2 regions of the Priestia sp. JV24 genome follow, and region 2 is predicted to be linked to the other one. Evidence: riboswitches for the same ligand, from Rfam matches in the RefSeq annotation. Region 2 holds a riboswitch; the other holds the start of a gene.
What was found. A riboswitch is a leader RNA that binds a small molecule or an ion and turns the genes downstream of it on or off. The one in region 2 is predicted to bind S-adenosylmethionine.

Region 1: another riboswitch for S-adenosylmethionine. It lies ahead of OK414_RS25645 (phosphoadenylyl-sulfate reductase); the one in region 2 lies ahead of OK414_RS06935 (trans-sulfuration enzyme family protein).

What each region holds. Positions count from the first base shown of each region.
Region 1 covers NZ_JAPCIN010000024.1:7,362-10,787, reverse strand. Annotated here, with positions in the region: gene OK414_RS25655 (VOC family protein) at 18-401, opposite strand; gene cdaS (sporulation-specific diadenylate cyclase CdaS) at 499-1,125, opposite strand; SAM riboswitch class I at 1,439-1,541, shown strand; gene OK414_RS25645 (phosphoadenylyl-sulfate reductase) at 1,796-2,509, shown strand; gene OK414_RS25640 (inorganic phosphate transporter) at 2,529-3,426, shown strand, end outside.
Region 2 covers NZ_JAPCIN010000012.1:242,592-246,017, forward strand. Annotated here, with positions in the region: gene OK414_RS06925 (spore coat protein) at 1-903, shown strand, start outside; gene OK414_RS06930 (hypothetical protein) at 973-1,635, shown strand; SAM riboswitch class I at 1,802-1,919, shown strand; gene OK414_RS06935 (trans-sulfuration enzyme family protein) at 1,991-3,136, shown strand; gene OK414_RS06940 (trans-sulfuration enzyme family protein) at 3,120-3,426, shown strand, end outside.

The sequences.
Region 1 (3,426 bases), on a different contig from region 2:
GAAGGTATAAGATATCTTTATCTTTTTACTTCGTAATATTCAATCCATTCTTTGTCTGGACCGTAGAAAAATAAGTATCTTGCTCCATTTGGCAAAGTTACAATGTTTTCTTCCACAAATGAAACGCCTGCTGATTTTAAACGCTCAAACTCCTCTTCAATTCCGTCTACTGCCAGGGCAAAATGATGAACTTTACCTTCGTTAGGTAAGCTTGAGTTATACCCTTGAATTAACTCTACGATTACATTGCCTTCTAAACCTAGAAAAGCTAGCTTCAAAGATGGATCGGTATGTGGTAGTGTTTCGATGAGCTCTAATCCCACTTTTTGCGTATAGAACTCAATAGATTCTTCTATATCCTTTACTTGAACGCCTACATGTTCAAATTTTAAAATTGTCATATGCATCACCCGTATCTATAGTATGTAAAAACTATGAAATATATTAAAGAGAAAGGATATAGAAGTCAAGATAGGGCTGCTTATCAGGAAAGGGCTCTTAAATCATATTTTTGCTGGAGTGAATAGGGTAGAGGCTTCCATCAAGAGCAAACGAAATTTTGCCTGTTTCTTCAGATACAACTAAAATTAATGCATCCGATTTTTCCGACATTCCAATGGCTGCACGGTGGCGTGTTCCCAATTTTTTGGTCGTTGAAATAATAGACGAGAGAGGTAAAACATTAGCAGCTGAGATAAGCTGATTATTTCTAATCAAGACGGCTCCGTCATGTAAGGGTGTCCCTGGATAGAACAGCGTCTCAACTAGCGTAGCGCTGACAGGAGCTTGAATAGGGATTCCTTTTTGAATAAGAGAGTCTACATTTTGTTCCCGTTCAATGACAATTAAAGCGCCGTGACGTTTCTCAGAAAGGTTATGAATAGCTAAGGACAGAGCAGCATATTCAAATGTATAAGGCGATAGATAATGACGCAAATAATAAGAGGCAGCCGTAGCTTGAACATCTTGAAATAACTTTCGCATCTCCTCAAAATCACATAGGATACAATGATCACTCGTGTCTAAATGTTTAATTAAATTAGAGGCTTCAGTTGAAATCTGCTGTAAATATGTTCGCACATTATTTTTAATTGTATCGTCTAATTGAAAGGGTTGTCTCTCCATCTTATATAGCTCCTATCTGTCAGTCAGTGTTATCTGTAATGTGTGCTAATGTGGGTGAATTATCCGTAAAGCTTATAAATCCCTTATTAATTTTATAGAGAGGTTTTGTGTTTTATTTAGCAAGAGAATATAAAAAGTTGGAGAAAAAAGAAAGCGTTTTATAAACTGATACGTTCACATTTGGGTTAAATTTACATATGTTGTTTTAAATAAAAGTATAGATATTTCTGTGAATTTAAAGTATAGTTTTCTTATCGGATATATGATTTTTAATGTTGACAAATATTCTAAATATGCTAAAATTTTTAAAAAATGCTTATCAAGAGTGGTGGAGGGATCTGGCCCGCTGAACCCCGGCAACCTGCTTAGCAAGGTGCTAATTCCAGCAAAGTGTGTATCATTTTGAAAGATAAGGTGAAAATTTATTGCCTACCCAGTCTTTCAATATGGAAGACTTTTTATTTTGATATAGCGCAAGCGATAATTTGAGGAGGGACACCAATGACTGTAACCCCCGACTTAAAACAAATCTTTGAGCATGTTGAAGCAAAGTAAGAATTAAATAGTTTCGCTGACTAGACACACTAGAGGCGGTTTTATCCAATTCTAGTGGGTAAAACCGTCTTTTTTTATTGGATAACGCGGATAACTAAGAATTGGAGTGAAGAAAATGGCAGACTTATATACGTACGAAAACTGGAGTGATACATTTCCAGAGTTCGACAGTGAAGATGAAACAAAAGGAGCCCTTTCAGCATTGCAGTGGGCGTATGATACCTACGGAGATTCAATTATTTACGCATCAAGCTTTGGTATCGAGGGGATTGTGTTAATTGATTTAATTTCAAAAGTGAAAAAAGATGCTGAAATCGTCTTTTTAGATACGGGCGTTCATTTTAAAGAAACATATGAAGTAATTGATGCAATTAAAGAACGCTTTCCTGATTTGCGTATTCGTATGAAAAAACCGGATTTAACGCTTGCAGAACAAGCTGAGAAACATGGAGATGAACTTTGGAAGAGTCAGCCTAACCTATGCTGTCAAATTCGAAAAATCATCCCGCTAAGGGAATCTCTTGCTCCTTATGATGCGTGGATTTCTGGTTTGAGACGCGAGCAGTCTGAATCTCGTGCCAACACGAATTATTTTAATAAAGATGAGAAATTCAAGAAAGTGAAAGTCTGCCCGTTAATTCATTGGTCCTGGAAAGAAGTTTGGCGCTATGTGTATAAGCATGATTTACCATATAACAAACTTCATGATCAAGGCTACCCAAGTATTGGCTGTGAGCCCTGTACCGCACCTGCCTACAATGTAGACGATTTACGTTCAGGAAGATGGGCAGGTACACAAAAAGTTGAATGCGGATTACACGAATCTTAAATACGAAAGAGCTGAATAAATGATGCTTTTATATGTTGCCTTTATCATTGCGCTTTTTTTTGCAATGAATATTGGAGCAAGTGGTGCAGCAGCAGCTATGGGCGTTTCATACGGCTCCGGTGCGATTAAAAAGAAAAGAGTAGCCCTGTTCATCTGTGCTATAGGTATTGTGCTCGGAGCCATTATCGGAGGCGGCGAGGTGGTAAAAACTATCAGTTCAGGTATCATACCTGAAAAATTGCTGTCAGTAGAATTAGTTATTATCATTCTGGCTGCTGCAACGCTGTCACTCTTTTTCGCGAATTTAATTGGTATTCCTCTATCAACAAGTGAAGTAACGGTTGGTTCAGTTGTTGGAGTAGGCGTAGCTTATCAATCTCTGTATGTGGAAAAACTTTTAGTTGTCATGTCTTTTTGGATTATTGTTCCGCTGGTTTCATTTGTCATTGCTTTTTTGATTGGAAAAGTGATAAAACGCAGAGCGCATAAAAAAGAAGCAGAGGGAAAGTGGAAAAGAGTTTTAACGATTTTAGTTATAGCGACGGGATTCTTTGAAGCCTTCTCAGCTGGAATGAATAACGTGGCAAATGCTGTCGGTCCTCTAGTAGGAGCTGGATTAATGGATGCCACAACGGGTGTCATAGCAGGAGGATTGGCAGTGGCGCTCGGAGCTCTTTTACTAGGAGGCCGAGTTATTGAAACAAACGGGAAAAAAATTACTCGCTATTCTGTAGGGGAAGGGTGCATTATCTCGGGTACTGGTGCTTCTCTTGTCACAGTCGCTTCACTGTTTGGTTTGCCAGTACCGCTTACACAGGTCACTACGTCTTCTATTATTGGAATAGGAGCAGCGAAAACGGGATTCACGAAAGAACAGCGCGAAGTGGTCATTCAAATGTTAAAGGTTTGGGTGGTAT
Region 2 (3,426 bases):
CAAAACAACCAAAATAACCAAAATAATAATCAACAAGAATATACACTTGTATATTATCACTTAGCCCATGTAAAAAGTATCACTGAAGATACTATGTCAAATTCGGCACAAACGTTTACTGGAATTAGCGCAGAATTAGAATTATATCGAGGAAAAACTTTTGCTACAACTTTATCATTGATGAAAACTAAATATGTGCAGGTTAACCAAGGTGGACCTGAGAAAAAAGCAGGTCAGCTTCTTGATGTCTTAGGTTCATTTGAATCTGCTTATATAGTATTACTCACAGAGGACGACGGTGTCATCTATATTAATACTGAACACGTTAAGAGTGTGAGTGAATATCAAAACAACAATGGAAATCAAACTAGTCAATCTGCAAATGAACTCTTAGTGAGCCAAGAACCAGAATATATGAAATCCAAAAGTTTTAACGATCTTTTTGCCCACCTTTCTCATAAATGGGTATCAATCAATAATGGAGGACCTGAAGCTGTAGAGGGCGTGTTAGTACAAAGCCGAAATGGTACATTTACACTTGTGCAGAATAATCAAGTATTACGCTTACAGCCAAGACACGTTAAAACCATTTGTGTAGGAGCAAAAGGGGCTTTTAAGCAAAACGATAACAATCAAAATAATGAAGAAACAGAAGAAAATGGAGAGACTGAAGCTGCGAAGTCTACAGAAGAACGCACAGGCGGACGTACGGGAAGTCGCACAGGCGGACGTACGGGAAGCCGCACAGGTGGACGTACAGGACGCCGCACGGGTGGACGCACAGACGATCGTTCTCGAGGACGCCGCACAGGTGATCGCTCGGGAGGACGCCGTACGGGTTCACGCTCTTCAGCACCGGCCGAGAAAGTTATTAAAACGAAAAATTATCGTTGGAAAGCATGATGAAATGGAACATAAAAGGTGCTTATAAAGCACCTTTTCTATCATATAGGAAAAAGGAGGAGAATGAGAATGAGTATGAATCATTATATCAATAAAATTGTAGAGTTAGATATTTCAGGTAAAACGACATTTGTTGGCAGACTTATTGATCTTGGATTAGATATTATGGTTTTGTATAATGGACATGATTATTTGTATATTCCTCTTTTACACATGCATCGTTTGCGGGAAGTATCAGAAGAAGACTATACGGTTTTACGTGAAATAGAAGAGAACTTAATAGAAGAAAGTCAGCGGATTTCTTATCGTAATATTTTACAGCAGGCAAAAGGGAAATTTATTGAAATTTATGTAACAGGAGGAAAATCATTGCATGGCTATATTACAAGCGTGCTGAATGATTATCTTGTGTTTTATTCTCCAGTGTATAAAAATGTCTTTGTTTCTCTGCATCATTTGAAATGGCTTACCCCTTACAGTAATGAGTTAACCCCTTATTCTTTAAGTGACAAAGAGCTCCCAGTAAGACCTGCCTCTGCACCTTTTGTCAGAAACTTTGAAGAGCAGCTTAAAAAATATGAAAATCAACTGGTTGTATTAGATTTAGGGGATCAATCAGAAAAAATTGGCGTACTTAAAGAAGTTTCTAATAATATTGTTGAACTAATTACGGCAAATGGAGAAAGTATGTATTGGAAGTTAGCTCACGTAAAATCTGTACACTTGCCTTAGAAAAAGAGACCTCGCTTTCGTCTCTTTTTTTATGTGCTTATCAGGACAAGTATATTGAATAAACAAATGAGACGATTTAAATTTTTTAGAAAATTATGTTGACAATACAGAAAATCTTTATTAAAGTTATTAACAACAAACGTTAATCACCAACAATTATATAGAACTCTTATCCAGAGTGGCGGAGGGACTGGCCCTGCGATGCCCGGCAACCATCAAATGAAACATTCATTTGAACGGTGCTAATTCCTGTGGAACATCAGTATTGTTCTAACAGATGAGAGAAATCGTGTATAAACGAACACTCTTCCATCTGTGAAGAGTGTTTTTTATTTTGAGTTAAGGAGAGAAATAGATGAAAATTGAAACATTATTAGTTCGTTCAGGAGTAGGCCGTGACCCTTCAACAGGTTCTATTACAACACCCATTTACCAAGCATCAACATTTGCTCATCCTGCTTTAGGGCAAAGTACAGGATTTGACTATGCACGTACGGCAAATCCTACTCGTGCAGCATTGGAAGAAGCAATTGCTGCTTTGGAAAAAGGAGAAGTAGGAGTAGCATTCGCTTCAGGAATGGCGGGGGTAATGGCAGTTTTAGCACTATTTAAAAACGGAGATCATTTAATTGTATCAGAGGATTTATACGGAGGAACGTACCGAGTACTAAATGAAATTTTTTCAGAGCAAGGAATTACTGTTTCATACGTCAACACAGCCCATCTCGAACAAGTAAAAGATGCGCTTCGTCCCAATACGAAAGCTTTATTTATTGAAACACCTACGAATCCAATGATGCACGTGACTGATTTGCCAGAAGCAATTGCGTTAGCTAAACAGCATGATTTGCTTACTATCGTTGACAATACCTTCATGTCCCCTTATTATCAGCGTCCTTTAGAGCTTGGAGCAGATATTGTGATACATAGTGCAAGCAAATACATTGGGGGTCATAATGATGTAGTTGCTGGTCTTGTAGTGGCTCGATGTAGTAGCTTAGGAGAGAAAATTCGTTTTTATCAAAATGCAGCTGGGGCAATCTTAGGTCCACAGGATAGCTGGCTGTTATTACGCGGTGTTAAAACGCTAGCGCTTCGTATGGAAAAGCATAATGAAAATGCACTGAAAATTGCAAATTGGCTTACTGCTCATGATCTCGTGGAAAAAGTGTATTACCCTGGTCTTGAAACACATCCAGGCTATGAAATCATGAAGAAACAAGCAACTGGATTTGGAGGCATGATTTCTTTTGCTGTCTCACACCCTGACATCGTTTCAGTACTTTTAGAAAATGTCAAAGTTATTACATTTGCAGAAAGCTTAGGGGGCGTGGAAAGTTTAATGACATTCCCAGCTCGTCAAACACATGCTGATATTCCGGAAGAAATTCGAAATCGTGTCGGAGTAACAAACTGTTTACTGCGATTATCAGTTGGAATTGAGCACGCAGATGATTTAATTAAAGATTTGAAGGAGGCATTTGATGCATACCAACAATAATAAATATAGATTTGGTACGAACTTAATTCATGCAAATACAGGAATTGACGGTCATTTTGGAGCGGTTAACGTACCTATTTATCAGGTATCTACATTTAACCAAGAAGATGAGACGAACAACGGCCGCTATGACTATTCTCGTTCAGGAAATCCAACTCGTGAGGCTTTAGAAAACAGCATTGCTCAGCTAGAAAATGGATACGCTGGTTTTGCTTTTTCATCAGGTATGGCTGCTATCTCATCGGTGTTATCTATTTTTGAATCAGGGGATGAAATTTTAGTTTCACATG